DNA from 4 places in the Variovorax sp. 278MFTsu5.1 genome. Region 2 is predicted to be linked to each of the others. Evidence: predicted binding sites of a transcription regulator. Region 2 holds the regulator's gene; each other region holds the start of a gene.
The links. The regulator sigma-54, encoded in region 2, starts transcription at its own class of promoters, with help from an activator protein. The targets are predictions, from matches to a motif close to TGGCANGNAANCTGCTTT.
Positions count from the first base shown of each region.

Region 1 (7,518 bases), 3.1 Mb from region 2:
ACGCATGGAACGCGATCGGGAACGCCTTTACAAGAGGTCTTTCAGGCTACTTTTGACAATTAGTTCACGATTTCAGGGCTCCGGACGGCCAACCTCGTCCGGCTCCCGGTGCTGCCAGTAACGCGCCCGGCGCTCGCGCTCGCAGCCCACCTCGGCAGGCCTCGCGCTGCTCCAATGCGCGGCGCCGCAGCGGGTGTTCTCGATCAGCCGCACATCTCGTTCGCGGTACCGCGCCACCACCTCCCGCGCCGGATGGCCGAAGCGGTTGCGATACCCCGCCTGGACGAACGCGATGCGCGGCTGCACTGCATCGAGGAACGCCGCGCCCGACGAAGTCTTGCTCCCGTGATGCGGCGCCAGCAGCACGTCGGCACGCAACAGCTGCGGCGTGCGAATGAGCAGCGCCGTCTCCTGCAGCCGCTCGATGTCGCCCGCCAGCAGCGCCGACGCGCGTCCGTTGTCGATGCGCAGCACGCACGAAACCGCATTGGGCTTGCCGAAGCTGCGGTAGTCGCTCTCGAAGGGATGCAGCACCTCGAAGTGCACGCTGTCCCAGCTCCAAGACTGCCCCGCCTCGCAGCGCTTCGCCGCGCGCATCGCCTGCAGCGGGTGCGTGGCCTCGATGGAACTCAGCAGCGCGGCCCCGGGCTGCATCGCGAGCAACGCGGGCGCGCCGCCGATGTGGTCGGCATCGCGATGGCTCACCACCAGCGTGTCGAGCCGCTCTCCGTACGCGCGCAGCAGCGGCACCAGCACGCGATGGCCCGCGTCGCTTTCGAGGCTGTAGCGCGGGCCGGCGTCGTAGAGCAGGCTGTGCGTGGCAGTGCGTACGAGCACGGCGTTGCCCTGGCCGATGTCGGCGGCGAGCAGTTCGAACTCGCCCACCGCGGGCCGCGGTGCCTGCCACAGCAGCACCGGCAGGAGCAGGGGAACGCCGAGGCTGCGCAGCGACCATGGCAGCCGCATTGCCAGCAGCACGCCGCCGCCCACGCCGCAGGCGGCCATCCACAGCGGAGGCGCCGCCATCGACAGCGTGGCATGCGGCAGGCCGGCCAGCCATTGCAGCAGGAGCGCCAGCGCATGCACGGCCCAGGCGGCCACGTCCCACAAGGGGGGCAGCGCCACGCCGAGCATCGCCAGCGGCGTGATCACGAGCGTGACCCACGGAATCGCCACCGCGTTGGCGAGCAGCCCGATCAGCGACACCTGCTGGAACAGCAGCAGGCTCAGCGGCGTGATCGCCAGCGTGATGGTCCACTGCTCGCGGAAGAAGCGCAGCAGCCGGGCGGCCGGGCCGGCCTGCTGCTCGCCCGGCATTCCGGCGTCCGTCGCGAAGAGCACGCCCACCGCCACGAAGCTCAGCCAGAAGCCCGCCTGCATCAGCGCCCAAGGATCGAGCGCGACCACGACGGACGCGGCCAGCAGCCACACGTTCGGCCAGGGCCAGCGCCGCCCGGTCAGGCGCAGCAGCGCGACCGTCGCGAGCATCCAGACCGTGCGCTGCGACGGCACGCCCCAGCCGCTGAAGAGCGCATAGAGCGCGGCCAGCAGCACGCCGCCGACCAGCGCCGCCTGCTGGGCGGGCAGCCGAAGCATCAGCCGGGCGCTGCGGCGCCAGAGCAGGCCGACCACGTGCGCGGCGAGCCAGGCAAACATCGTGACGTGCAGGCCCGAGATCGACATCAGGTGCGCCACGCCCGTGGCACGGAACACATCCCAGCCCGCGCGGTCGATGGCGTTCTGGTCGCCGGTGACCAGGGCCGCGATCACGCCTGCGCGGGCGCGGTCGGGCACGCGCTCGAAGATGGCGTCGCGCACCGCTTCACGGGCACGCTCGATGGGATGCAGCCAGGTGGGGCCGAGCAGCACGGGCGCCGCGTCGCGCGCGCCGGCTCGTACATGGCCGCTGGCGTGCAGGCCCTGCTCCCACATCCGGAGTTCGCTGTCGAAGCCGTGCGGGTTGCGGTTGCCATGCGGCGCTTTCAGGCGCACCGTCAGGCTCCAGCGTTCGCCGGCATGCGGGGAAGCGGCAACGATGCTGGCTGGCGAGGTATGCCCCCAGGGGCTGGAGCCGTCCGCATACCAGCCGAGAGCGATGCGATCGGGTACGGCCGGCCGGCCCCGCGTGTCGGCGTCGGTCCATTGCGCGGATTCGACATCCAGGACGAAGCGCGTGCCGGCCTCGTTGCGCTGGGGCATCTCCGACACGACGCCCGTGACGCGCAGGTCGCGGCCTTCGAGCGACGGGCCGAGTGCGCCCTTCGCATAGGCCACCGCACGCCATCCGGCGAGCCCCGCGCCGGCCATCGCTCCACATGCCAGGGCGACCAACAGCAGCGCGCTCCCCGTCACTCGGCGACACCACATTCCGGCCGTACCTATACATAGCAAACCGGCATAGACCCATGCCGGCCACAGCATCGGCTGCTGCAGCTGCAAGGCCGCTCCCAGCAGCGAACCACCCAGCGCCGCGAACCCGCCAACGCCGCCCACAGCCTGGCCTGACGCGCGAAACCGCGTCATCGGACAACTCCCGAATCCATGATGCAAACCCTCCCCGAATCACGCTCAGTGGCGCGTTAATTGCTTTGGCATCTCGGCTAGTATGCGTCTCACCAGAGACATCTTCTCCCGATGCAATCTGCCAGCACTGCACACAAAAACGCATGTCCATCCACGCCGCTCTCCACCACGTCACCCACTACAAGTACGACCGGCTGGTGCAGCTGGGCCCCCAGGTCGTGCGCTTGCGGCCCGCGCCGCATTGCCGCAGCAACGTCATCTCGTATTCGCTGCGGGTCGAGCCGGCCGAGCACTTCGTCAACTGGATGCAGGACCCGTTCGCCAACTACCAGGCGCGGCTCGTGTTTCCCGAGAAGACGCGCGAATTCAAGGTCACCGTCGACCTCGTGGTCGAGATGGCGGTCTACAACCCCTTCGACTTCTTCCTGGAGCCGCAGGCCGAGAACTTTCCCTTCAAGTACAAGCCCTCGCAGGCCGAGGAACTCGCCCCCTATCTCGTGGCCGAGCCGGTCACGCCGCTGCTGCAGGCCTACCTCGACAAGATCGACCGCAAGGAACAGCGCACCATCGACTTCCTGGTCGGCCTGAACCAGCAGGTCCAGAAGGACGTCAACTACCTCATCCGCATGGAGCCCGGCGTGCAGACGCCGGAAGAAACGCTCGCCAACGGCAGCGGCTCCTGCCGCGACTCGGGCTGGCTGCTGGTGCAGCTGCTGCGCCACTGCGGGCTGGCCGCGCGCTTCGTCTCGGGCTACCTCATCCAGCTCACGCCCGACGTGAAGGCGCTCGACGGCCCCAGCGGCACCACGGTCGACTTCACCGACCTGCACGCCTGGTGCGAGGTGTTCCTGCCCGGCGCCGGATGGATCGGCCTCGACGCCACCTCGGGCCTGCTGGCGGGCGAAGGCCACATTCCGCTGGCCTGCACGCCCACGCCTTCGAGCGCCGCGCCGATCGAGGGCGGCGTGGACGAATCGGAGGTCGAGTTCGGCCACGACATGAAGGTCACGCGCATCTACGAATCGCCGCGCGTCACCAAGCCCTACACCGAAGACCAGTGGGCCGACGTGCTGGCCCTGGGCGATGCCGTCGACGCGCGCCTGAAGGCCGGTGACGTGCGCCTGACCATGGGCGGCGAGCCCACCTACGTGGCCACCACCGACCGCGACGCGCCCGAATGGAACACCGACGCGCTCGGCCCGACCAAGCGCGGCTACGCCACCGAGCTCGTGCACAAGCTGCGCGCCGAATACGGCAAGGGCGGCTTCCTGCACTTCGGCCAGGGCAAGTGGTACCCGGGCGAACAGCTGCCGCGCTGGGCGCTGTCGATCTTCTGGCGCGCCGACGGCCAGCCGCTGTGGCACGACCCCGACCTCTTCGCCGACGAGCGCTTTCCCACGCACTACACCAGCGAGGACGCGCGCCGCTTCACCAACCTGCTGGCGCAGAAGCTGGGCCTGACCGAGCGCTACATCCAGCCGGGCTACGAGGACATCTACTACTACCTCTGGCGCGAACGCCGCCTGCCGGTGAACGTCGACCCCTTCGACTCCAGGCTCGACGACGAGCTTGAGCGCATGCGCCTGCGCCGCGTGTTCACCCAGAAGCTCGATGCGGTGATCGGCTACATGCTGCCGCTGGAGCCCGGCAACGCGAACCGCGACGCCCCTTCGCTCGAAGGCCCCGCCTGGAAGACCGGCCCCTGGTTCCTGCGCGACGACCGGCTCTACCTCATTCCGGGCGACTCGCCCATGGGCTACCGCCTGCCGCTCGACTCGCAGCCCTGGGCTAGCAAGGGCGACTACCCGTACATGATCGAGCGCGATCCGAACGCGCCCCGCGGCGCGCTACCGAGCGGGGCCGACTACCGGGCGCGCTACGCCGTGGGCACCGGTGACACCGGCGGACCGGGAGCCGGCCTCGGCGCCGTGCCCTACGCCTTCGGCACGCCGCCCGTCGTGCCCTCTGCGCTGCGCATGCAGACGCCGGGCGCCGCGAGCGACGGCGATGGGCATGGCGAGGACGACAACGACGCCGCCAGCTCCGCAGATCCCAGCGTGACCCGCCAGCCCCTGCGCGGCGAATCCGCCCACTGGATCACCCGCACCGCGCTGTGCGTCGAAGTGCGCGACCCGCGCCGCGCCAACGGCCCCGCCGCCGAGAAGAAGGGCAGCGCCTCGGGCGTGCTCTACGTCTTCATGCCGCCGCTGGCCCGCCTGGAGGACTACCTCGACCTCGTCGCGGCCGTGGAAGCCACCGCGCGCGACCTGGGCGTGCGCATCGTGATGGAAGGCTATCCGCCGCCGCGCGATCCGCGCCTGAAGCTGCTGCAGGTCACGCCCGACCCGGGCGTGATCGAGGTCAACATCCATCCGGCCCACAACTGGAAGGAACTGGTCGACCACACCGAGTTCCTCTACAACGCCGCCTTCGAAACCCGCCTGTCGGCCGAGAAGTTCATGACCGACGGCCGCCACACAGGCACCGGCGGCGGCAACCACTTCGTGATGGGCGGCGCCACGCCGGCCGACAGCCCCTTCCTGCGCCGGCCCGAGCTGCTCGCAAGCCTGCTGCTGTACTGGCACAACCACCCGTCGCTGAGCTACCTGTTCTCGGGCATGTTCATCGGCCCGACGAGCCAGGCGCCGCGCGTGGACGAGGCGCGCAACGACCAGGTCTACGAGCTCGAGATCGCGCTGAAGGAGATCGCGAAGAACCGCGAGATCTACGGCCAGAACATGCCGGCTTGGCTGGTCGACCGCACGCTGCGCAACATCCTGATCGACGTCACGGGCAACACGCACCGCAGCGAGTTCTGCATCGACAAGCTCTACTCGCCCGACTCCAGCACCGGCCGCCTCGGCCTCTTGGAACTGCGCGCCTTCGAGATGCCGCCGCATGCACGCATGAGCATCGCGCAGCAGCTGCTGATCCGCGCGCTGGTGGCCCGCTTCTGGGACGACCCCTACAAGGCGCCCGTCACCCGCTGGGGCACCGAACTGCACGACCGCTTCCTGCTGCCGACGTTCGTGAAGATGGACTTCGACGACGTCATCAGCGAGATGCGCCAGGCCGGCTTCGCCTTCGACCCCGACTGGTTCGCGCCGCACTTCGAGTTCCGCTTCCCGCTGGTGGGCCAGATGCAGGCGATGGGCGTGGAGCTCTCGCTGCGCAATGCGCTCGAGCCCTGGCACGTGATGGGCGAGGAAGGCGCGATCGGCGGCACGGTGCGCTATGTGGATTCGTCGCTGGAGCGCATCGAGGTGCGCGTGACCGGCCTGAACGAAAGCCGCCACGTCGTCACCGTCAACGGCAAGGTGCTGCCGCTGCAGCCCACCGGCGTGGCCGGCGAGTTCGTGGCGGGCGTGCGCTACAAGGCCTGGAACCCGCCTTCGTCGCTGCACCCGAGCATCCGGGCCCACGCGCCTCTGACCTTCGACCTCGTCGACACCTGGATGAAGCGCTCGCTGGGCGGCTGCCAGTACTTCGTGGCCCACCCGGGCGGGCGCAACTACGAGACCTTCCCGGTCAATGCCTATGAGGCCGAAAGCCGCCGCCATTCGCGCTTCACCCGCACCGGCCACACCCCCGGCCTGCTGCGCACGCCGCCGGCCACCATCGAGCTGCCGGGCAGCCGCGAATTCCCGTTCACGCTCGATCTGCGGCGTTGACCGGGATATTCCGCACACTGCCCGAACGGCTCCCCCGTGACGGCGGTGTGACAATCCACCCCCTGTGGAACCTTTGAACGAATCCCTGTTCGACGCCCAGGCACTGGAGTTTCCGGCCGCCCTGGCGTCGGCGCTCGCCCCGCCCGCCCTGCCCGGCCATTTCGACGAAATGCGCGGGCTGGCCACGCCGGCAGCCTCTTCCCGGCCGGCCGCGGCGCCCGCCCCTGCGCCGCAGCTGCACGACGCGGCGACGCAGCCACCGGCCGCGCTGCAGGCCACGCCCCCTGAGTCCCCGGAGCAGCCCCCGCTCACCCCCGCCTGGAACGCCTTCTTCGAACAGCTCGGCCCGGGCGGCTTCAACGACCTGCCCCGGCGCGCGGCCAGCCTGGAGCGGCAGATCCGCGACAACGGCGTTACCTACAACGTGTACGCCGACGCCAACGGCCCGCAGCGGCCGTGGTCGCTCGACCTGTTCCCGCTGATCGTCTCGCCCGAGAGCTGGAGCCAGATCGAGGCCGGCGTGCTGCAGCGCGTGCGCGTGCTCGACCGTGTGATGGCCGACGCCTACGGCCCGCAGCAGTTGCTGGCCGAGGGCCTCATTCCCCCGGCGCTGGTGCGCGGCCACCCCGGCTACCTGCGCGCGCTGCACGGCGTGAAGCCTCCGGGCGACACCTGGCTGCACATCGCCGCCTTCGACCTGGCGCGCGGCCCCGACGGCAACTGGTGGGTGGTCTCGCAGCGCACGCAGGCGCCCTCGGGCCTGGGCTACCTGCTCGAGAACCGCCTCGCCATCACGCGGCAGTTTCCGCAGGCCTTCGAGGCGCTGCACGTGCAGCGCCTGGCCGCCACCTACAGCGCCATGATGGAAGGCCTGCAGCGCATGTGCCCGGCGGGCGTGCCGCCGCACATCGCGCTGCTCACGCCGGGGCCGTACAACGAGACCTACTTCGAGCACGCCTACCTCGCGCGCTACCTCGGCGTCACGCTGGTCGAGGGCAGCGACCTCACGGTGCGCGACCAGCGGCTCTACCTGAAGACGCTGCAGGGCCTGCGCCCGGTGCACGGCCTCATCAAGCGGCTCGACGACCAGTTCCTCGACCCGCTGGAGCTGCGCCCCGACTCCACGCTCGGCGTGCCCGGCCTGCTGCAGGCGATCCGCGCCGGCAACGTGCTGGTGGCGAACATGCCGGGCTCGGCATTTCTCGAATCGCCCGCGCTGCTGGGCTTTCTGCCGGGGCTGGCACGCCGGCTGATCGACGAGAAGCTCATGCTGCCCGCCCTGCCCACCTGGTGGTGCGGCGAGCGCGCGGCGCTCGAATCGGTG
Region 1 is NZ_CP157622.1:4,465,532-4,473,049, forward strand. It holds gene ABL844_RS20715 (DNA internalization-related competence protein ComEC/Rec2) at 73-2,523, opposite strand; gene ABL844_RS20720 (DUF2126 domain-containing protein) at 2,667-6,194, shown strand; gene ABL844_RS20725 (circularly permuted type 2 ATP-grasp protein) at 6,259-7,518, shown strand, end outside.
Region 1: ABL844_RS20720 (DUF2126 domain-containing protein) is a predicted target of sigma-54. The motif match lies at 2,573-2,590, and genes of this name have one in related genera.

Region 2 (7,518 bases):
CCGCAAGCCCGACACCGAATTCCTGTTTGACATCGATCTGGCGCTAGCTCAGAACAATGACAACCCGGTCTACTACGTGCAGATGGCGCACGCGCGTATCTGCAAGATGATTCGGGATTGGGGCGGTGACGTTGCCTCGCTGAGTTCCGTGGATCTGTCGTCGCTGGAAGCACCGCAGGCTCAGACGCTGATGCTGCAACTGGCCAAGTACCCCGAGATGCTCACGGCCGCAGCCAAGGATTTTGCGCCGCACGACGTGACTTTCTATCTGCGTGAACTCGCGGCGAATCTCCATAGTTACTACGACGCGGAGCGCGTGCTGGTCGACGATGAGACCTTGAAGAAGGCTCGTCTGGCTCTTGTCGCCGCCTGCGCGCAGGTGCTGCACAATGGCCTCGCGATTCTCGGCGTCAGTGCGCCGAGCAAGATGTGAACTCCCTCACCATGAAGAAGACAAGAAGTCAACGCGGCAACATCGTCATCGGCCTGATCATCGGGCTGGTGCTCGGCCTGGGCGTCGCGCTGGGCATCGCGGTCTATGTGACCAAGGTGCCGATCCCGTTCGTGACCAAGACGCAGCGCGGCGGCGCCGAGCAGGACGAGGCCGAGGCCCGCAAGAACCGCGACTGGGACCCGAACGCGCCGCTCGCCGGCAAGGCGGGCGCTCCCAAGCCGGCGACGCCGGCGGCTGCGACCGGCCCGGTCAACCCCATCACCGGCGAGCCCGCCACCGGCAACACCGCCGCCGCTCCGGCCACCGCTTCGCCCAACACCGCGCCGCCGGTGCCCGTGGTGGTGGCGCCCAAGCCGCAGCGCACCGCGCCGGTGCCGGCCGAGGCCAACGCCCTGCCGCAACAATCGAACGATCCGCTGGGCGATCTGGCCCGCGCGCGTTCGGGCCAGGTCTCCGGCTCCGGCGGCACGACCACCGCGTCGGCCGCGCCGAGCAGCAGCGGCAATGCGAGCAGCGGCTCCGGGCCCGATCCCTTCATGTATTTCGTGCAGGCCGGCGCCTTCCGCACCACCGAGGACGCCGAGGCGCAGCGCGCCAAGCTGTCGCTGATGGGCGTCGAGGCCAAGGTCACCGAGCGCGAGCAGGCGGGCCGCACCGTCTACCGCGTGCGCGCCGGTCCGTTCAGCAAGAAGGACGACGCCGACCGCCTGAAGGAACGTCTGGACGGCGGCGGCATGGATTCCGCGCTGGTCCGCGTGCAGCGCTGAGCGCCGCACACAACAGCCGGAATAGCCCTCAAGCCCCGCCGGACGGCGTTTGCCGCCACCATTCGTCGCCTTTCATATCGCCTTTCGTAGCTTCGGGCGCGCCGTCGAGCAGGGGAGTGGAACTCCCCGCCGCGCGCCGGCTCAGTCTGCCGTACCAACTGGAGAACCCTTTCAAATGAAACGTCGTGACTTTTCGCTGGCCGCCACTTCGCTCGGGCTGATGTCCCTGGGTGTCAGCACGGCCCACGCCCAGGCGCGCGCCCCCAAGGCCGGTTCCGAGTACCTGGTGCTCGACAAGCGCGTGCCGGTCGACGCCCCCGCGGGCAAGGTCGAGGTGGTCGAGTTCTTCTCGTACAACTGCCCGCACTGCAACGACTTCGAGCCGACGCTGGAAGCCTGGCTCAAGACCATTCCGAAGGAGGTCTCCTTCCGCCGCATTCCCGTGCCCTTCGTGGGCAACGACGTCGAGGCCAAGCAGCGCCTCTACTACGCGCTCGAAGCCATGGGCAAGGTCGACGAGTTCCAGCCCAAGGTGTTCAACGCGATCCACGCCCAGCGCCAGAACGTGAACGGCGACGCCAACATCATTGCCTGGGCCACCGCCAACGGCCTGGACGCCACCAAGTTCAAGGAAACCTTCACCTCGTTCGGCGTGGCCAGCAAGGCCAAGCGCGCTTCGCAGCTGACCGATGCCTACAAGGTGGCCGGCGTGCCCGCTATGGCCGTGGCCGGCCGCTGGTATGTCGACGGTGAAACCGCCGGCAACATGACCAAGGTGCTTCAGGTCGTGAACTATCTCATCGGTGAAGCAAAGAAGGGCTGAGCGCCAAAAGCCGAGCCGTACCGCGCGGTTGCGCGTGTTTCTGGGAGAAAACCAGAAAGAAAGTCAAGCCCGCCTAGGCGGGCTTTTTCATCTGTGCGTGCGGGGCTGGAGCACTCAGCCGCATACAATGCCGAGCAAGTTTCGTGCCTCTATGACATTGCACTCTTACCCCACAACCCCCTTCCTGCGTCGCATCGGCCGCCTGGCCGCCGGCGCGCTGTTGCTGGCAGGCCTCGCATCGGGAGCCGTGGCGGAGACCGCCGACCGCTCCAAGCCTATGAACATCGAGTCCGACTCGATGCGCTACGACGACCTGAAGCAGACCAGCGTGTTCACCGGCAACGTTTTGGTGACAAAGGGCACGATCATCATCCGTGGCGCCCGCCTCGATGTGCGCCAGGACGCCGAGGGCTACCAGTACGGCGTGGTCACGGCGGCGCCGGGCAAGCGGGCCTACTACAAGCAGAAGCGCAACGCGCCCGACGAGTGGATCGAGGGCGAGTCGGAAGTCATCGAGTACGACAGCCGCGCCGACAACGTCAAGTTCATCCGCAACGCCGTCATGCGCCGCCTGCTGGGCGCCACGCCGAACGACGAGAGCCAGGGCGCCCTGATCGTCTACGACCAGAGCAACGACACCTACACCGTCAATGGCTCGACCGTGCCCCCGAACACCGCCGTGAACGCCTCGGCACCGGGCGGACGCGTCAGAACCATCCTCACCCCGAAGGCCGCCACCGCGCCGGCCGCGGGCGCCTCGGCCCCGGCCGGTGGTGCCAAGGCACCGCCTCCGGCAGTCACCCCGGCACCCGGCAAGGGCCTGCGCCCGAGCACCACGCTCGGAAGTGACCAGGGAGACACGCGCAAGTGATCGAATCCGCAGGAACGCAGGACGCCAACGGCGCACCGGGCAGCCGCCTGGTCGCGCGCGGCCTGAAGAAGAGCTACGGCAGCCGCACGGTGGTGAAGGACGTTTCGCTCGACGTGCAGAAGGGCGAAGTCGTCGGGCTGCTCGGCCCGAACGGTGCCGGCAAGACCACCTCGTTCTACATGATCGTGGGGCTGGTGCGCGCCGATGCCGGCGACATCACCATCGACGGCGAGCCGATCGCCCACATGCCGATCCACCGCCGCGCCCGCATGGGCCTGAGCTACCTGCCGCAGGAAGCTTCCATCTTCCGCAAGCTCACGGTCGAGGAAAACGTGCGCGCCGTGCTCGAGCTGCAGAGCGAGCCCGACGCGAAGGGCAAGATGGTGCCGCTGTCGAAGGAGCACATCGAGGAGCGCCTGAGCGACCTGCTGGCCGACCTGCGCGTAGACCACCTGCGCGATTCGCCCGCGCTGGCGCTGTCGGGCGGCGAGCGCCGCCGCGTCGAGATCGCGCGCGCGCTGGCCACGCAGCCGCGCTTCATCCTGCTGGACGAGCCCTTCGCCGGCATCGACCCGATCGCGGTGATCGAGATCCAGCGCATCATCAGCTTCCTGAAGGAGCGCGGCATCGGCGTGCTCATCACCGACCACAACGTGCGCGAGACGCTGGGCATCTGCGACCACGCATTCATCATCAGCGACGGGCACGTGCTGGCACAAGGCACGCCTTCGGAGATCGTCGACAACGCCGAGGTACGCAGGGTGTACCTGGGCGAGCACTTCCGCATGTAAGGCGCGGGGGCGGTTTCCATCATGAAGCAAGGGCTGTCCCTTCGCGTTTCGCAGCATCTGGCGCTCACGCCGCAGCTGCAGCAGTCAATCAGGCTGCTGCAGCTCTCCACGCTCGAGCTGAGCCAGGAGGTGGAGCAGATGCTCGACGAGAACCCGTTCCTCGAGCGCACAGCCGAAGAAGCGGTGCGCGAGGAATTCGGGCTCGACACAGCCGACGCGCCGGTCCCCCGCGACGACGGCGGTGAAGGCGAAGGCGAGAGCGACTTCACCCCCTCGGCCGCGAGCAGCAGCACCACCAGTTCGTCCACGGAAAGCACCGCGGCCGCCGACTCCGACGGCCCCGCCGCCGAAGTCGCCGAGCGCGAGCCCGACTGGGAAGGCGACGGCACCGTCGACATGGCGCCCGACGACAGCGAATGGGGCGGCGACGCGCCCGCGCGCCAGAACAACGCCGGCGACGACGAGCGCGCCGATGCCACCGAGCTCGCGCGCAGCCAGGAGTCGCTGCAGTCCTTTTTGCACCGCCAGGCGCTGAGCCTGCGGCTCAACGAGAGCGACAGCGCCGCGCTGCGCTTTCTCATCGAATCGCTCAACGACGACGGCTACCTCGAAGACTCGCTGCCCGCGCTGGCCTCGGGCCTGGCCGGTGACGACAACGACGAGTTCGACGACCTCGTGCACCACTTCCAGGTGGCGCTCGGCCTGCTGCAGAGCCTGGAGCCCGCCGGCGTCGGCGCGCGCGACCTCGGGGAGTGCCTGAGCATCCAGCTGCGCGCCATGGCGAGCGACGACGAGACCGAGGAAGAGGAGCTGGTCCGCAAGACCGCGCTGGCCATCTGCAAGCAGCCCATGGAGCTGCTCGCGCGCCGCGACTTCAAGCGCCTGGCCACGCTCACCCGCAGCAGCGAGGAGCTGGTGCGCTCGGCGCTGCAGGTCATCGCGCGGCTGGAGCCCAAGCCGGGCCGCAGCTTCGTCGACGTGGAACGCAACGTCGTCATTCCCGACGTGATCGTCACCAAGACCGGGCGCGGCACCAACGTGAAGTTCCGCGTCATGCTCAACCCCGACGTGATGCCGCGGCTGCGCGTGCACGACATCTACGCCGGCGCGCTCAAGTCGCACAAGGGCGAGGGCAGCCAGGCGCTGTCGCAGCGGCTGCAGGAGGCGCGCTGGTTCATCAAGAACATCCAGCAGCGCTTCGACACCATCCTGCGCGTGAGCAACGCCATCGTCGAACGGCAGAAGAGCTACTTCGTGCACGGCGAGCTCGCCATGCGCCCGCTGGTGCTGCGCGAGATCGCCGACGAGCTGGGCCTGCACGAGTCCACCATCTCGCGCGTGACCACCGCCAAGTACATGGCCACGCCCTTCGGCACGGTCGAGCTCAAGTACTTCTTCGGCTCGGCGCTGGGCACCGAGACCGGCGGCAACGCGTCGAGCACCGCGGTGCGCGCGCTCATCAAGCAGTTCGTCGGCTCGGAGAGCGTGAAGAAGCCGCTGTCGGACAGCCAGATCTCCGAGATGCTGAAGGAGCAGGGCATCGAGTGCGCGCGCCGCACCGTCGCCAAGTACCGCGAAGCATTGCGCATCGCCCCTGCCAACCTGCGCAAGGCACTCTAGAAAGAAGCCGATGAGCCATGGCCTGATGTCGCGCGCCGGGCATTGGGTCTTCGCCATGGCGGCGGTGCTGCTGTTCGCCGGCTGCGCCACCCTGCCCGACGAGGCCCCGCGCCCGCCCACCAAGACCATCGCCGTCTCGGCCGACACCGCCCTGGGCAAGATCGCGCTGGCCTCCCAGCCCGACCCCGACCTCAGCGGCTTCCGCCTGATGCCCGGCGGCGATTTCGCCTTCGACACGCGCATCCAGCTCGCGCGCCGCGCGCAGCGCACGCTCGACGTGCAGTACTACCAGATAGAGAACGACGAGACCGGCCGCTACCTGCTGCGCACCCTGCGCGACGCCGCCCAGCGCGGCGTGCGCGTGCGGCTCTTGATGGACGACCTCTACACCTCCGGCGAGGACGAGCTGCTGCTTGGCCTGGCTGCCACGCCCAACGTGGAGCTGCGCCTGTTCAACCCCTTCCCGGCCGGCCGCGGCAGCCTGCTGAAGCGCTTCACCGCCTCGCTCTTCGATTTCAGCCGCGTCAACCGCCGCATGCACAACAAGCTGTTCATCGCCGATGGCGCGATGGCGGTGGCGGGCGGGCGCAACATCGGCAACCAGTACTTCAGGCGCACCTCGGGCGAGAACTTCATCGACCTCGACACCTTCGTCACCGGCGCGCTGGTCCCGCGCCTGGGCAGCCTGTTCGACCAGTACTGGAACAGCGTCTACGTGCGGCCGATCCAGTCCGTGGTGGCCAGCGACCTGCCGCGCGAGGAACTGCAGAAGCGCTTCGAACTGGCCACCGGCCCCGACACCACGCCCCTGCCGCCGAAGCCCGCGCCCAACGACCTGCTCGGCTACAGCCCGATGGCCGAAGACCTGGACGCCGGCAAGCTCGGCCTGATCTGGACCACCGCCGAGGCTTATGCCGATTCGCCCGAGCGCGTGATCGGCAAGACGGCCTCCTACGGCGGCGTGCCGCTGCTGGACGTCGACAGCGTGCGCTACAACGTGGTCGAGCAGATGCGCCGCGCCCGCTCGGAAGTGACCATCGTCTCGCCCTACCTGATCCCGGGCGCCTCGGGGCTCGACGTGATGCGCGAGATCCGCGGGCGCAACGTGAAGATCAGCGTGGTCACCAACTCGCTGGCCGCCACCGATGAGCCGCTGGTGCACACCGCCTACCGCCGCTACCGGCCCGACATGCTCAAGCTCGGCGCCGACCTCTACGAGCTGAGCACCAAGCGCACCCGCAGCAGCGTGCGCCTGGGCCTCTTCGGCACCTCGGTGGGCCGGCTGCATGCCAAGTCGGCGGTGATCGACCAGCGCATTCTTTTCGTCGGCTCGATGAACTTCGATCCGCGCTCGGAAACGCACAACACCGAGATCGGCCTGTTCATTCGCAGCCCCGAGATGGCGCAACAGGCGCTGAAGCTCATCGACGTGCTCAAGCAGCAGGGCGCCTACAGGCTGCGCTTCGCCGACGGCAGCAACGAGTCGCGCATCGAATGGGTCAGCGACGAGGGCGGCGGCAAGGTCACCGTGCTGACCGAGGAGCCCGACTCCGGCTTCTGGGACCGGACCATGCTCGAGATCCTGGCGCCGCTGACGCCCGAGAGCCTGCTGTAGCTCTGCAGCCTCAGGTGCCGCGAACTGCCGACCACACGAGCCGCAGCCCCAGCAGCCCCATCACGCCGCCGGCTGCGCGGTCGATCCAAACCTTGTAGCGCAGGTAGGCAGAGCGCGGCGCCGCCGAAGAGAGCGCCAGCGCCACGATCGAATACCAGCCCGTCTCGATGCAGAAGATGACCGCCGGCACCGTGAGCGCCAGCACCAGCGGCACCTCGCGCGGCAGGAAGGCCGCGAAGATGCTCGCGTAGACCACGGCCGTCTTCGGGTTGCTCACCTGCGTGGCCAGGCCCAGCAGGAAGGTGCGCTTTCCCCGACCCTGCGGGCGCTGTGCCGGATCGCCGGCTTCCTGCGCCACCGCCAGCGGCTGCCGCGCGCCACGCCAGATGCGCAAACCCAGGTACACGAGGTACGCACCGCCCAGCCCCTTGATCGCCAGGTACAGCGCCGGCACCGCGAGGAATGCCGCCTGCAGCCCCGCCAGCGCGGCGATCGCGAAGACCAGCCCGCCCGCGCCCATGCCCAGCGCGGCGGCGAGGCCGTCGGCGCGCGAAGTCACTGCGGTGCGCGCCACCAT
Region 2 is NZ_CP157622.1:693,521-701,038, forward strand. It holds gene argS (arginine--tRNA ligase) at 1-433, shown strand, start outside; gene ABL844_RS03055 (SPOR domain-containing protein) at 445-1,221, shown strand; gene ABL844_RS03060 (thiol:disulfide interchange protein DsbA/DsbL) at 1,397-2,044, shown strand; gene lptA (lipopolysaccharide transport periplasmic protein LptA) at 2,196-2,915, shown strand; gene lptB (LPS export ABC transporter ATP-binding protein) at 2,912-3,706, shown strand; gene rpoN (RNA polymerase factor sigma-54) at 3,728-5,326, shown strand; gene ABL844_RS03080 (phospholipase D family protein) at 5,337-6,941, shown strand; gene ABL844_RS03085 (LysE family translocator) at 6,952-7,518, opposite strand, start outside.

Region 3 (7,518 bases), 850 kb from region 2:
TTAAATGTCAAATTTGGTTGAACTTCGTCTCTATAGGTAACGTTTGTACCGTCAAGTGTTAACAACACGAAGACCGCTCGCCATCTTTGAGTGACCGCTTGTCAGAAATGCGAACTCACGAAGGAGAAACCCGTCGGCCCACCCGCCTCAAACTATTCGGACGCGGTCAATCGGGGCTACGCCGCCTTCAAGACGGCTAAGGCCCCGCGCTCCACGATGGTCCAGCCGCCGCAAACGACGGCGTGCTTCGTGCGCTCCGCAGCGAGCTAACCCGCGCCAACGCGGGCCTCGAACAGTTTGTCTGTGTACCGAACGCACTCTTCAACGGATCCAACAATCCAGCGCCCCGGCCACCCCTGCTGCGGACGGCTTGGCCCAGTTGGGCAACTCGAACTACCTGCACAAGTACTACGTCGATGCAACACCCCGAAGTGGTGGCCGTCGACTTCGACCAAGCCGGCGGAAACTTTCGCGCTCCCCGAGCTCGGACTGGCATTCGCTGCTGCTCGGCGGCCTCGGCAAGAGGCTGCAACAGCTTCTATGCCATCGATATGACCGATCCGGCCGCGATGACCGATGAGACCATCGTGGCGAGCGACGGCCTCATCTCCGACCCGACCGACGGGACGGCCGACGCGATTTACGTGGGTGGACCTCAATGGCCGGCTCTGGCGCTTCGACGTGTCCGCGGCCGCGGACACGATCACGCCGATCCGGCCCCGACCAAGATCGCCCCCTTCACCGATGGAGCCACAGCTCCGAGAGCCCAACTCATCATCTCGTGATAGTCGGCACTGATCAGTTCCTCGACCCGGGGAAATCATTCCCGCGCCGCGCAAAGCTTCTATACGGTCATCGATAGAGCCGTCACTGCCTTCAAGCCAGCAGACGACACGATGCCTAGACGCTCAGTGCACTTACAGCTGCCTCCGACCTCGTGGACGGCACTGTCGTTTCTAATGATTCGCCCAGCAGGCACCTCGACCTGGGCCGTCCAGAGCGGTATCGGACTGCGTATAGCGGCGAGCCCGACAGCTTTCAATGGTTCGTGGCGTTCTCCTCGCTGCTCACCGGTGAGGATGCCCGCAGCCCTTCGGGCCAAAGTCAAGTCTATGGCATCGACTCAACGTATTAACGACACCCTCATCTGGATCTCATGACCAAAAGCGGGCGGAACGACGGTCGCATCAGAGCTCAAGAAGCGCGGTCAAGCCACATAGACTAGCCCGTTCTCACGCCTATTCACAATGCGCACCACTCAAAATAAGTGTGTTCGCTTCTGAGCTTGGAGTTTCGGGTGTGCTCATCGCCGCCAACTGCGAGGATTTTTGGGGTTTCGTGAATTGACCTCGCAACGATGTTGCAGCTTCCCATAAACGTTCGACTTGCAATACCTGGGCCCAGGCGGTGGCTTGAAATCGCGTTGCACGTACGCGATGGCATACAAGCTGCTGACCTAAAATTGGAACTCGCCATTAAGAAAAAATATATTTCTTCATCAATGGATTCTCTTTTTTCCAAATCACGCTATCGATAAAATAGTGATGAATATTTATAAACACCCAGATCGCGGCAGTAAAAACAAAGACTCCGCTAGAAAAATAGTTAATCTTCCCCTCTTTACAATAATCCAATACACCCGGGATAACCCAGAACGCCGCAACACCAAAAACCATCATCCTGAAGTAATTCAAAAAGCTTTTTGACAATGGGCGAACCACGCCTGATCCCGCCCTATTTTTACCTTTTTGATACTTTGAAACTATGGCCAAATATTGCAAAGAATGAAAAAATGGAATAACCAAAATGAACTTATTATCAAGCCACGCCAGCATAGTCCAGAGATAAATTCCGACCAAGTACCCAATTACCCCCGCGAGCGGCATATTTGAGATGCTGGTGTTTGCATTTCGCCAGAGCAAAATCTGACGCCATATAGCCATTAATGTCCACGCAGCTGAAGCAATGGCTATCGCGGCTGCCATCGCCGTCCAATAGCCATTCAGAAGAGGTTTAAAGACTGGGAATCTCACACCCCAAAAATCGCCCCTACCCAAAGCACCTGCCGAAATAACCAAAGCAGCCATCCAGCTTATATATGAATTCCAAAGAAGTATGCGGCGCAATTTGACTGACCAATAAACCTTCCTTTGCGCAGCATCAAGGAGCGCCATTCCAAAAGCTTGCTTTACGTAATGCCATCCAACTAAAATTGCGTACAGACCTAAGCTGAATTGCAAGAGTGAAAAATCCCCTTTCAACGAGAGGTAAACGGACAAGCTGAGCAGAACAATCAGAACCAATGGAATGACTATTGCCGCAGTCAACCATCTGATTTTGTACGCGACCCACTTCTCCTTTTTTATTTCGGGCCAAATTTCGAAAAACATTTGATACGAATACATAAAATGAGGATGATTCACAAAATTAGCCAGCAGCATCATTACGGACGCCAAAATCAAAACCTCTTTAGCCTCGAGCTCAATCGATCGAAAAATCAACCACACAAGCAACGAAAATCCGCCTAGCAAGGCTATGTCGCCCACTCTTGCGGGGCTCGGATTTTTATTGGCGATTTGCATTGAATCTCCTAAGACAAAAAAAAAGAGGCTTACGCCTCTTTTTTTGTTTCCGATGCAATTACGGTGCAGGTGTAGCGGTGCCAGCACTTGCCTCACGGCAAGCTTGAGGAAGGAACTTGTTTGCGACCGTTCCGCTGTTGCAACTCCAGTTCGCGCCGCCGTCAGTAGTATTGAAAACGACCGTACCAGTCGCACGCGAATTAGAGCGCATGGTCGCAGTCAGCGTTCCGGCCGGATAAGTTCCCGTGATGGCGGTAGCCAGAGTCGAGTATTTGCCCGTCAGGTTTGCTGCGATCGAGGTTGCAGCGACCACTTGCGTATTGGTTCCATCGGTTTGAACCAAAGTAGGCCAAGCATTTTGATTGGAACCGAACTCCGCCAGTGGCGCCTTCAAGCCGCCCAGCAACTCAACAGGTTCCGCAACTTGCGCACGAGTCACGTAGTCGTTGTACGCCGGCAGAGCCACAGCAGCCAAGATACCAATGATCGCCACAACGATCATCAGTTCGATAAGGGTAAAGCCGGCCTGAGCGCGGCGGGCAACGGTACGAACGTTCATTTAGGAACTCCAGGTAGGTTGGTTGTTACGCCCGGGAACCTGCCCGGAGCGAAGTACCTTCCGCAGCATCCGTGCCACCCGTCTCCAGGCCCTCCTACCGACCGAACACGTCACCTGGAGCCACTTTGGCGTTACACCACGTGACACAACTTGCCTCAAGATGCGACACTTCGTGACAAATTTGTCATGCCAGTGCGCCCACTGACCGGGGGTCAGAAAGTCAGGACACCATCCACCTTCAGCCAGCGAATGTCCCGCTGCCCCATGCCTGCCGCGTGCTCGGTCACCAAGGCTTCGATCTGGCTCATGATCTCGTCGGTCTCGGCGGGCTTGGTGTGGGTGATGTAGATCGGGTACTGCTTGTCCGGCGCGATGTGGGCGAGTTCACCGGCCAGAACGGCGGGCGACAGGTGCAGGCTGCGCTCGGCCAGTGCCTGCTCGCGGCTGCTGAATGCCGTTTCGATCACGAGCATCGCCACGTCGAGCTCGTTCACGCGCTCCCAGAAGGGCGCGTTGCGCTCGGTGTCTCCGCTGAACACCCAGTGGGCGCCGCCCTCGGCCCGTCGCACGGCGAAGCCGCAGGCCGGCACGGTGTGGAACGCGGGCAGCACTTCGACCACCTTGGGCTCGCGGCTGCCCAGCGGCAGCTGCTGGCCCACCGCGATGTCGTGAAAGCTCACGAACGGCGCCTCCTGGCTGGGAATGCTCTCGAAGTCCGGCCAGATGACGTTGTTGAACACGTGCGTGCGCAGCGCGTCGATGGTGTCCCGCAGCGCGTGCACGCGCAACGGCTGCGTGCGGCGGCTGCCGATGGCGTCGAGCATCAGGGGGAGCGCTGCGATGTGGTCGAGGTGGCTGTGCGTGAGCACGACGTCGTCGATGCAGGCCATTTCATCGAGCGTGAGGTCTCCGACACCGGTGCCCGCATCGACGAGCAGGTCCGTGTCGACCAGGAACGAGGTGGTGCGGCAGTCTTTGGCGATGGCGCCCGAGCAACCCAGCACACGAACCTGCATTGTGAAAGACCCCTTTTATGTGTCTGTCGTCATTTGGTCTCGAACCGGGTCGCGCCGTCCCAGTTCGGGTCTTGCGGTCGCAACGCCATCGAGGCTAAACGCTGGGCGTAGAGCTGGTAAAGGACTTTTTTCGCATCCGCGGCGAGCAGGGGAGCCAGCAAGTTTCGGCCCATGGCCCAGTCCTGGCGACGGTATGCAGCCAGCACTTCGCCCCAGCGTTCGAGCAGCTGCCGCGTCTGCTGCTGCGCTTCGGGCGTGCTTGCGGACAAGGGCGTAAAAACGGCAACGGCCTGTGCTTTTCCCTTGACCCGCACGCTGTCGAGCTCCTGCCAGACGAAGCCCGGCGCCAGCTCGCGCGTCGCGCCGCTCGCGACCACTTCAACGCCGTAGTGTCCGCTCAGGCCCTCGAGGCGAGACGCGAGGTTGACCGCATCGCCGACCACGGTATAGCTGCGCCGCGCGGTCGATCCCATGTCGCCCACGCTCATCACGCCGCTGTTGATGCCGATGCCTACGCTGATCTCGGGCCGGCCGCTGGCGCGATGGAGGCGGTTGATGTCGTGCACGGCATCGGCCATGTCGAGCGCGGCCCGCACGGCGAGCGTGGCGTGGTCGGGCGTGTCGATGGGCGCGCCCCAGAAGGCCATGACGCAGTCGCCCATGTACTTGTCGACGGTGCCGCGGTGGGCGCTGATGACGTTGGTGAGCCGGCTGAAGACGGTGTTGAGAAAGGCCTGCAGCTCGGCCGGCGCCATCTGTTCCGACAGGCGCGTGAAGTCGCGCATGTCGCAGAACATCACGGTCATGGGCTTGCTCTCTGCGCGCATGCTGTAGCGGCCGGGGTGCTCCATCATTTCGTTGACGAGCTGGGGCGGCACGTAGGTGCCGAAGAGCCGCACCAGGCCGCGCCGCGCGCGCGATTCGACGAAGTAGCCCCAGCTCATGTTGAACGCGAAGGCCAGGGCCGCCATCGCCAGCACAGACGCCAGCGGCAGCACGAGGCTGGAGCCCACGTAGAGCCACACGTTCAGCCCGATCAGCGCCGCGATCGCGCCGGCGGCGAGCAGCAGGGCGCGCGGCGCTGACAGCAGAGACATCCCGAAGGCCAGCAGGAGGCCGGTCACGGCGACGAGCAGCACCTCGTAGCCCGGCGCGTAGTCGGGCACGCTCAGCAGGCGCCGGTCGAGCAGCGCGGAGACGATGTTTGCATGCACTTCCACGCCCGGGAACGCGGCTTCGACCGGCGTGGCGCGCAGGTCCTGCAGCCCCGGCGCGGTGGCGCCCACGAGCACGATCCTGTCCTTCAGCTCGCCTGGCGCGAGTCTGCCTTCGAGCACGTCGGCGGCCGGCACGTAGCGGAACGATCCGCCGTCCGCGCCGCCCTGGCCGCGAAACGGCACCTGCATGCTGCCCGTGCCGTCGACCGGAATGCGCAGCCGCCCTACCCTCAGCGATTCGAGCTGGGGCGCATTGCCGCCGCCCGGCGCGAAGGCCGGCTGCACCGGCGGCGATCCGTTCGCGAGGCGGTAGACCGCAAGCCCCAGCGACTCGTAGTAGCCCGGCTGCGCCTTGTCGCCGTCGTAGCGCGCGATGAGCGGCACGCTGCGGATGACGCCATCGCCGTTGATGCCGACCAGCGTGTTCAGGAAGCCCGCGACCGGCGCCGCCTTCGCCAGTTCGGGCAGGCTGGCACCGAAGCCGTTCCAGCCCGTGGCGTAGGTACCGCCCTGCGGGAAAGCACCGGCCGGCAGCAGGGGCGCCGCAGGCAGCTGCCCCTTGGCGCTCGGCGCTTCCGTGCGCGTGAAGTAGTAGCCCAGCGCCACGCGCCGGCCGCTCAGCGCGGCGGCAAGCGTGGCGTCGTGGTCGAGCGAGGGCGCCAGCCGCTCGACCTCGGCGGCCAGGCCGGGCACCTTGCCCAGCGGGCCACCCATGATTTCCCTCAGCCTGTCGAGGCCCGAACTGCGGTCGGGCTCGAGGAACATGACGTCGAAGCCGAGCACGGCCGCCTGCTGGCGGGTCATCAGCTCGGTGGTCAGGCGGGCGATCTTGTCTCGGGCCCAGGGCCACTGGCCCTGCCGTGCGAGGCTGGCATCGTCGACGTCGACGATCACCACCCGCGCATCGGGCGTGCCCGGCATGGTGGCACGCAGGCGGACGTCGTAGATCAGCTGGTCAAGACGTTCAAGAGCGGTTAGCCGCCAGGCGCCGGTGGCATGCGCCAGCGCCAGCAACACCGGCAGCAGCGTGATCGCAATGCGCGGCCAGTGCCGCCGCAGTTCTTCTCTCACGGCGCCCGGTCCGTGAAGGCGCGGCCGCGGCGAGCCAAGAGGGAAAGCGCCTCAGATGCGCACGAACTGCATGCGCGTGGCATCGCCCAGCTCGAGCACGTCGCGCTCCTGCAGCGCGACGGCCTCGGCCCCCAGCTGCAGGCCGTTGAGCGTGACGTTGCCTTCGACACCCGCCGCCACGTAGCCCTGGCGCCGGCGAGTGACCACCGCCACGGCAACGCCGGGCTTGCCGACGGTGGTGACCACCTTCTGCAAGCCCACGTCCTGCCCTTCGTTGGCGCCGGAGAGCACGCGCAGCACCGGAATGCCGAGCTCGACCAGCGCGCCGGATTCCGTGGGAGCCGAAGACAGCGGCATCGCGCCCGACGGGTATTCGCCCGAGGCGGTGCGGATCGAGCCGGCACCGGTGTCGAGGTTGCTGCGCGCGCGGAAATGGATGCGGCAGCCTCCGACCTCGATGACATCGTTGTCCTTGAGCGCCTGCCGCTGGACGGCGAGCGCGTTGACGTAGGTGCCGTTGGTGCTGTTGAGATCTTCAATTTCGACTTCGCCGCCAGTCATGTGCAGTACGGCGTGCTCGCCGCTGACCGCCAGATTGTCGATCACGATGTCGTTGTAGGCACGGCGTCCCAGCGTCGTGCGCTCCTTGGCGAGCGCAACCTGCCCGATGACAACGCCATCGACCGAAATGATCATCTTCGGCATTGCCGACTCCCCGAATCCAAAGCATGAATGACGACGGCAGGCAGGCCGCAGGGCCGCTGCCTGCGGAACCTGCTAGCTGCCCGAGCGCGGCGTTTCCGCAACGCTCGCGCTGGCCAGGACAACGGAGATGTTGTCCCGTCCGCCATTGTCATTGGCTGCCGCAACCAAAAGTGATGCTTTTTTCTGAAGCCCGACATCGTGTCCTAGAAGCGTGAAAAGCTGCTCATCCGAAACCATCTCGCTGAGCCCGTCGGAGCAAAGCATATAGAGATCGCCGGGTCTTGCGCTGTGTTCGTGCATTTCCAGCAAGACTTGGGCCTCCACGCCGACGGCGCGCGTCACGAGGTTGCGGGTGGGCGAATTCAGCG
Region 3 is NZ_CP157622.1:6,694,505-6,702,022, forward strand. It holds gene ABL844_RS31255 (hypothetical protein) at 417-785, shown strand; gene ABL844_RS31260 (hypothetical protein) at 1,476-2,582, opposite strand; gene ABL844_RS31265 (pilin) at 2,641-3,141, opposite strand; gene ABL844_RS31270 (3',5'-cyclic-nucleotide phosphodiesterase) at 3,354-4,157, opposite strand; gene ABL844_RS31275 (CHASE2 domain-containing protein) at 4,187-6,445, opposite strand; gene ABL844_RS31280 (FHA domain-containing protein) at 6,497-7,150, opposite strand; gene ABL844_RS31285 (Stp1/IreP family PP2C-type Ser/Thr phosphatase) at 7,223-7,518, opposite strand, start outside.
Region 3: ABL844_RS31265 (pilin) is a predicted target of sigma-54. The motif match lies at 3,201-3,218, and genes of this name have one in related genera.

Region 4 (7,518 bases), 1.4 Mb from region 2:
TTTACCCGCATGCGCACCCTCTTCTACTTCTTTCGTCACCGATGAGACGCTGGCGCATCCACCCTTCCGAGGACGCCGCGCTGGCCGCCGCCGTGGTCGGCGACGTGCTCTCCGGCGTGGGCACGCCGCTGCTCGCGACCAGCTACCTCAAGGCCATGCAGCGCGTGATGCCGGTGACCTTCTGCACCGTGTTCGTGGTCGACGCGGCCGGGCGCATCGAACTGGTGTCGGCCGCCAGCAGCTACGGCAGCACGGCCGAGCGCACCTCCGAGCGCTACGTGGCGCAGCGCTTCGACCTGCTCGACCCGAACATGGCCTGGCTCGCCGCACGCAAGCTGCCCAGGCGCGCGCAGCTGTGGATGGGCCACCAGCGCGCCGACGAGGTGGCCGATCCGGTGTACCGCGCCGCCTGCTATGGCGACGTGGGCATCCGCGAACGCGCGTCGGTGCTGTTGCTTCAGCCCACGGGGCAGCGGGTGGCGGTGAGCTTCTATCGCAGCCTCGCGCAGCCGGAGTTCGGCGCGGCGGATTTCGCGCTCATCGAGGCCCATGCCACGCTGCTGGCCGACGCCACCGCGGCGCACAGCCGCAGCGCGGTCGGCGCCCGCAAGGCGGTGGAGCCCGCCCTGGCTGAAAGGCTGCTGCGCCTGAGCCTGCGCGAGCGCGAGGTCATCGGCCACCTGATGGCCGGCCGCACCGCCAAGGAGGCGGCACGCGAGATCGGCGTGGAGCTGACGACCGTGCGCACCCACCAGTACCGGGCGTTCCGGCGGCTGGGGATACGGTCGCAGAAGGAGCTGCTGCGCGGCGCGGGGCCGCACTGAGCGGGCCGCTTCAGTCTTCCGGGGTTTCCGCTTCGGCCTGTGGAGGTTCGTCGCCGGACTGCGGCTTGACCAGCGACACCGGCGCATCCTTCGGACGCCCCGCGGTGGACACGATCTCCTGGTCGATCGCGCCGAAGATCGAGCGCCCGTCCAGCCCCTTCATCTCGATGCGGATGGTGTCCCCGAACTTCATGAAGTCGGTGTAGGGCTGGCCGGTCTGGATGGTCTCGATGCAGCGCTTCTCGGCGATGCACGAATAGCCCTTGGGCCACTCCATCTGGCCGTCCTTCTTCTCCACGCCCTTGTTGCTCACGGTGCCGCTGCCGACGATGCTGCCGGCGCGCACGTTGCGGGTCTTGGCGATGTGGGCGATGAGCTGGCCGAAGTGGAAGGTCATTTCCGGGCCGGCGTCGCACATGCCGACCTTGCGGCCGTTCCAGCTGCTTTGCAGCGCAAGGTGCACGCGGCCGTGCTGCCAGGCCTCGCCGAGTTCGTCGAGCGTGACGGCCACGGGGCTGAAGGCGGTGGCGGGCTTGCTCTGGAAGAAGCCGAAGCCCTTGGCGAGTTCGGCCGGGATGAGGTTGCGCAGGCTCACGTCGTTGGCCAGCATCACGAGGCGGATGCCGTCGAGCGCCTGGTCGGGCGTGGCGCCCATGCGCACGTCGCCGGTGATGACCGCGATCTCGGCCTCGAAGTCGATGCCCATGGCCTCGCTGGGCACGACCACGTCGTCGGTCGGGCCGAGGAAATCGTCGCTGCCGCCCTGGTACATCAGCGGGTCGGTGTAGAAGCTCTCGGGCACCTCGGCGTTGCGCGCCTTGCGCACCAGTTCCACGTGGTTGATGTAGGCCGAGCCGTCGGCCCACTGGTAGGCGCGCGGCAGCGGGGCCATGCACATCGAGGGGTCGAAGGGAAAGGCGTGGCGCGCGCGGCCGGCGTTGAGGCTCGCGTACAGGTCCTGCAGCTGCGGGCTCATGAAGCCCCAGTCGTCCAGCACCTGCTGCAGCCGGTTCGCGATGCCGGTGGCGTAGTGGGCGAGCGTGAGGTCGCGCGATACGACAACGAGCTGGCCGTCGCGCGAGCCGTCCTTCAGGGTGGCGAGTTTCATGATGCGGTGCGTGCGTGAGGACTGGAGCGGGCCGCCGGCACGGGCCGGTCGCCGCTCCCACTTAAACTGGTTGAACGGGCGGCAGTTTACCGAGGTGGTCTTTGGTGAACCTCCGGGCCGGCGCCCCACTCCACTTACCGATGCCGACGCTCGTCGCCCCTTCTTCCTCGCCGTCGCTGCCTCCCGGCCTGCCGGGGCGTCCGTCGTGGCGGGTGCTGATCGGGCTGACGTTGCTGGTGGGGCTGGTCCACCTGCTGCTGCTCGGGCTGGCGCCGATGGCCATCGGGCCGGAGCCCTCGCCGCTGGCGAACAAGTTCAGCACACGCACCATCGTGATCGCGCCGCCGGCCGCCGAGGCGCCCGCGCCGGCAGCCGCCCCTGCGGAAGCGAAGCCCGCACCCCCCCCGAAGCCCAAGCGGCCGCGCGAAGCCTCGGTGCCCAGGCCGAAGCCGGCACCGAAGCCGGCCCCCGCCGAGCCGTCGCCCGAACCCGAGACAGCCGCGACACCGGCACCCGAAACGCCCGACCTGACAGCCCAGGCCGCTACCGATTCAGGAGCAGCACCACCCGAAGCGGCGGGCGGTGCGCCGGCTGGGGCGCCGGCTGGGGCGACATCGCCTTCCGGCGGCAGCGGAACCGGCACCCAGGCGGCGGCCGGCGGCGAGGCCTCGGGCACCATCGCCGGCACCCAGGCGATGAAGATACCGGGCTCGGTCACGCTGGACTTCGAGGCCACCGGCCAGAGCGGCGCCTCCCCCCAGCGCGGCGTGTTCGGCGAGCTGGTCTGGCTGCAGGACGGCACCCGCTACGACGGCCGGCTGACGCTCAAGGCAGTGTTCTTCACCCTGCTCAACTGGCACAGCACCGGGCGCATCGGCCCTTCCGGCCTGGAGCCGGAGCGGTACTCCGAAAGCCGCAAGTCCGAAGTGGCCTCGCATTTCGTGCGCGACCAGAACCAGATCGTCTTCAGCAACAACGCGCCCCCGGTGCCGCTGCTGCCGGGCGCGCAGGACCGCATGAGCGTGATGATGCAGCTCGGCGGCCTGCTGGCGGCCAGCCCGCAGCGCTATCCCGCCGGCACCAGGATCTCGGTGCAGACCGTGGGGCCCCGGGACGCCGAAGTCTGGGTCTTCGTGGTCGGCGAGGAAGAAAAGCTCAGCCTGCCCGCCGGCGAATTCATCGCCCGCAAGCTCACCCGCGACCCGCGCAAGGCCTTCGACAGGAAACTGGAACTCTGGCTGGCCCCGGAATACGGGTATCTACCCGTGCGGATCAGGCAAACCGAGGCCAACGGGGACTTCGCTGACGCGCAGTTGCGCAAACCCCTGCCCTCCGGCCCGCCCAATTGAGGAGAAAGTCACGCTAACGAAGCGAAAGGAGCCAGAGATAGGCCAATTAGCCAGTTGGTTTTACAGATAGACAACCTATCTTGAAACTGGCGCGTTGATTGCTATCTAACCCCCATGAACGCCATCGACATTCTCACAGGGCCCGCCATGAACATGCTTTATGACTCGGAGTCTTTCGTCGTCGTCCACGTGCAGCCCAATGAAGGCGAGGAGTCCGCGCAGCCGAACATGCCGGTCCTCGAACGCCATGGCTTCGAGATCGTGGACAAGCGTTCGGGCAAGGAGGTGTACCTCGACGGCTCCTGGGCCGAGCTGTTCCAGCAACAGATCGCCGCCTGGCAGCTCAACACCCCCACGCAGGAAGAGGTGGAAGACACGCTCGAGGGCTACGCCGAACTGGCGCACACCCCGGTCCTGGTGCACTGAGCCCGATCCGGCCGGTTTCCCGAGAAATCACCAAAAAGCGCCCCTCGGGGCGCTTTTTTCATTCCTTGCCGGCCTGCTCGCAGCGCCCTCAGCGGTAGATCCACCGGAACATCGGCCCCACGATCAGCAGCACCGCCACCAGCCGGCAGACCTGAAAGGCCGTGACCACCGGCACACCCAGCTGCAGCACCTTGGCGGTGATCGACATCTCGGCGATGCCACCCGGCGAGGTGCCCAGGATCACCGTGGCCGGGTGCAGCCCCGTCGCCCACGCCAGCAGCCATGCCACGCCACCGCAGAGCACCAGCATGCCGAAAGTGCCCAGAACCACCGAGCCCAGCCAGCGCGGCGCCGTGTGCAAAAACTCCCGGCTGAAGCGCACGCCCAGGCTCACCGCGATCACCAGCTGCGCCGCGTTCGACATCCACGTGGGCACGGCCGACAGCGACTGGCCCGCGATGGTGAAGCCCATCGCCACCAGCAGCGGCCCGATGAACCACGGGTTGGTGCGCTTCAGCGCGCGCATCGCGATCGCGCCGATGCCGGTCGCCGCCGCCAGCAACGCGAGGCCTCCGGGACTCACTTCGCGCACGCCGGGCGGGTTGATCTCCAGCCCGTGCAGGCCGCTCCACTGCATCGCGAACGGGATGGTCACCGTCACCACCACCAGCCGCAGGCTGTGCGCCGCGGCCACGAGGTCAGTGCGCGCGCCGGCCGACTCGGCCATCAGCGTCATCTCCGAGGCACCGCCGATGGCGCCGGAGAAGTAAGTCGTGGCTCTCATGGATTTCGCCGGCACCTGCGGCATGCGCGACGCATGCATCGCGTGCAGCCAGCGCCCGAATCCCATGCCCAGCAGCAGCGCCCACGCGATCGCCAGCACGATCGCCCACCAGACGCTGGCCACCAGCGCCACCACGTGCGGCGTGAAGTACAGCCCCAGCGCGGTGCCGATGGTCCACTGCCCCGCGTTGCGCAGCGGCGTGTAGCTCGCGGTGGGTGCGCCGGCAATCGAGGCCAGCGACACCGCGAGCAGCGGGCCGATCATCCAGGGCAGCGGCGTGCGCAGCGCCAGGCACGCGCCCGCGGCAGCGAGCGCCAGCAGCAGCGTGGCCAGCATGCGAACGGGATATCGGGAAGACACGGACCGGAAGAAGGGACGACAGGGAAAAGCGGCGGCGGACGGCACCGCGGGCGCGCGCCGGGGGCATAGTATGGCGCGATGCTTCTTCCTCACCGGCCCGCTCGGGCTTCCTGGCTGCCGCTGCTGCTCCCCCTCTTCGCCGCGGCCGCGCTCGCGGGCTGCTCGGCGCTTTCCAGCCTTTCCGCCTCGGGTGCCGATGCGCCCGACGCCCCCATCGCGCGCCGCGTCGCGGCACTGCAGCCGGTCGATGCCCTGCTGCTCGGCGAGCAGCACGACGCGAGCGAGCACCACGTCATCGAGCGCGAGACCGTCGAGGCGCTGGCCGCGCGCGGCCACCTCGCCGCGCTGGCGCTGGAGATGGCCGAGGAAGGCCGCAGCACCACGCAGCTCGCGTCCACCGCCACCGAAGCGCAGGTGCAGGCCGCGCTCGACTGGAGCGACAAGGCCTGGCCCTGGGCCAGCTACGGCCCCGCCGTGATGGCCGCCGTGCGCGCCGGCGTGCCGGTGGTCGGCGCCAACCTGCCGCGCTCGCGCATGAAGAACGCGATGGCCGACGTCTCGCTCGACGTCCAGCTCAACGGCGAGGCCTTCACCGCCCAGCAGGACGCCGTGCGCGACGGCCATTGCCGGATGCTCCCCGAATCGCAGATCGTTCCCATGACCCGCATCCAGGTGGGCCGCGACCGCGCGATGGCGCAGGCCATCGTCAAGGCGAGGAAGCCGGGCCAGACGGTGCTGCTCATCGCCGGCGCCGGCCACGTGGTGCGCGCGCTCGGCGTGCCGCAGCACCTGCCCGACGACGTGAAGATCGCCACCGTGCGGCTGCTGGCGGCACCGGCCTCCGCGGCCGGCCCCGAGACCGGCGACTACGACCGCATCTGGCGCACGCCGCCCCTGCCCGAGAAGGACTACTGCGCCGAGTTCAAGCGACAGGCCAGGCCGCAGCCCAAGACCTGAAGAAGAAAGAGAAGAGAAAAGAAAAAGCCGCCGGCCCGAAGGCCCGCGGCTTTTTTGTCGCCCTCGGAGCGCGGCAGCTCAGCGCGAGGTGATCGTCGACACGGCCGAGTTGCCCGTCGCCGACGCCGTGATCTGGTTGCCCGTGGTGCGCAGCGTGCTGTTGCCCACCGGGCCCGAGACGGCGACGCCGAAGTTCACGCTGGTCACCGTGGCCGTCACCGCGCCGCTGTTGACCTGGTAGTTGCCAATGGCCGCGCTCGGCGCGCCGGTGTTCAGCGCCGTCTGCGTCACGCGGTTGGTCGCGCTGTTGCCGAAGGCCTGCGCGGCCAGCGTATTGCCGGTGACGCCGGCCGTGCCGTTCGACACGCCCGCGCCGGTGCCGTTGAGCGCCACCTGGTAGCTGGCGCCCGTGCTCGTGGCCGTTACCGCGCCCGCGTTGTTCTGGCTGTTGAGGATTGCCGCGCTCGCGCCGACGTTCAGTGCCAGCGGCGCGCCGATCAGGCTCGACGAACCCACCGTGGCCGCGCCGCCGTAGCTGCTGCCGGCGCTGGATTCCAGCACGTTGGTCGCCGCATTGCCGCGCGCCAGCGCCGCCGTGGTGTTGCCGTCGAGCGAGACGGTGCTGCCGTTGAGCGGCACCGCGCCCGCCAGCGTGGCGTTGGTCACCGTGCTCGAAGTCGCCGTCACGCCCGCCGTACTGCCCTGCACGTTGAGGATGCCGGCGCTCGCGCCCTGCGTCGCGCTGCTCGCCACCGTGGCGGTGTTGGTCGCGCGGTTGGCCGCGGCTTCGGCGAAGGTGCTGTTGCCCGAGATGGTGAGCGCGCCGTTGGCCAGCGTCGTCGTGGGCGCGGCGTTGTCGTCGTTGTGGATCGAGGTGGCGGCCGTGCTGCTCACAGTCGACGCGGCCGTCTGGCGGTTCGACAGCACGTGGTCGCCGGTGGCCGACACGTTGTCGGGGCTGCCGGTCTCGGCGAGTGTGGCCGAGCCCGTCGCGCCCGCCGGCAGCGTGTTGACCGCGCTCACGCCCAGCGTGTTGGCCGCGTCGTTCATCACGCCCAGCGCGGCGTTGCTGTTGCCCGAGAGCCGCACCGTCGAGCCGGTGGAGCCCGCCGGCGCGAACACTTCGAGCGTGGAGGACGCCGTCACCGCCGCGGTGCCCGACTGGCTCGACTGCAGCGCGGTGCGCGCGCCCACGTTCGAGCCCGCCAGCGCCACGCTGTTGAGCGCCGTGTTGGCCACGGCCTTGGCGCTCTGGCTGTTGTTGGTCACGCCCAGCGTCGAGGTGCTCACTGCGGACAGCGGCGCCGAGTCGATGCCGATGACGCCCGTCGCGGTGGCCGACACCGCGCCGGAGCCCACCTGCACGTTGGCCAGCGCATGGTCGGCCGACACCGCCACGGCCGAGGCCGGTCCGCCCGTCGCGGTGGCCGATGCCGGCACTCCGCCGGTGATGGCGCCGCTCTTCACGTCGATGCTGTTGGTGGCGGCGCTGCCGGTGGCTGCGGCGATGGTGCTGTTGCCGTCCAGCGTGGCGCTGCTGCCCGCCAGCGCCGAGGGGCCGGTCAGCGTGAGCTTGGTCGAGTTGTTGGCGTTGGCGGTCACGGCCGCGCTGCTGTCCTGCGCGTTCAGCACTGCCGTCCTGGCCGACTGCGAGGCACCGCCTGCCAGCGATGCCGCGTTGGTCGCGCGGTTGGCCGAGGCCTCCGAATA
Region 4 is NZ_CP157622.1:6,172,808-6,180,325, forward strand. It holds gene ABL844_RS28720 (LuxR C-terminal-related transcriptional regulator) at 42-824, shown strand; gene ABL844_RS28725 (fumarylacetoacetate hydrolase family protein) at 835-1,932, opposite strand; gene ABL844_RS28730 (DUF3108 domain-containing protein) at 2,073-3,281, shown strand; gene ABL844_RS28735 (DUF3567 domain-containing protein) at 3,429-3,707, shown strand; gene ABL844_RS28740 (AbrB family transcriptional regulator) at 3,796-4,827, opposite strand; gene ABL844_RS28745 (ChaN family lipoprotein) at 4,930-5,808, shown strand; gene ABL844_RS28750 (beta strand repeat-containing protein) at 5,887-7,518, opposite strand, start outside.
Region 4: ABL844_RS28735 (DUF3567 domain-containing protein) is a predicted target of sigma-54. The motif match lies at 3,369-3,386, and genes of this name have one in related genera.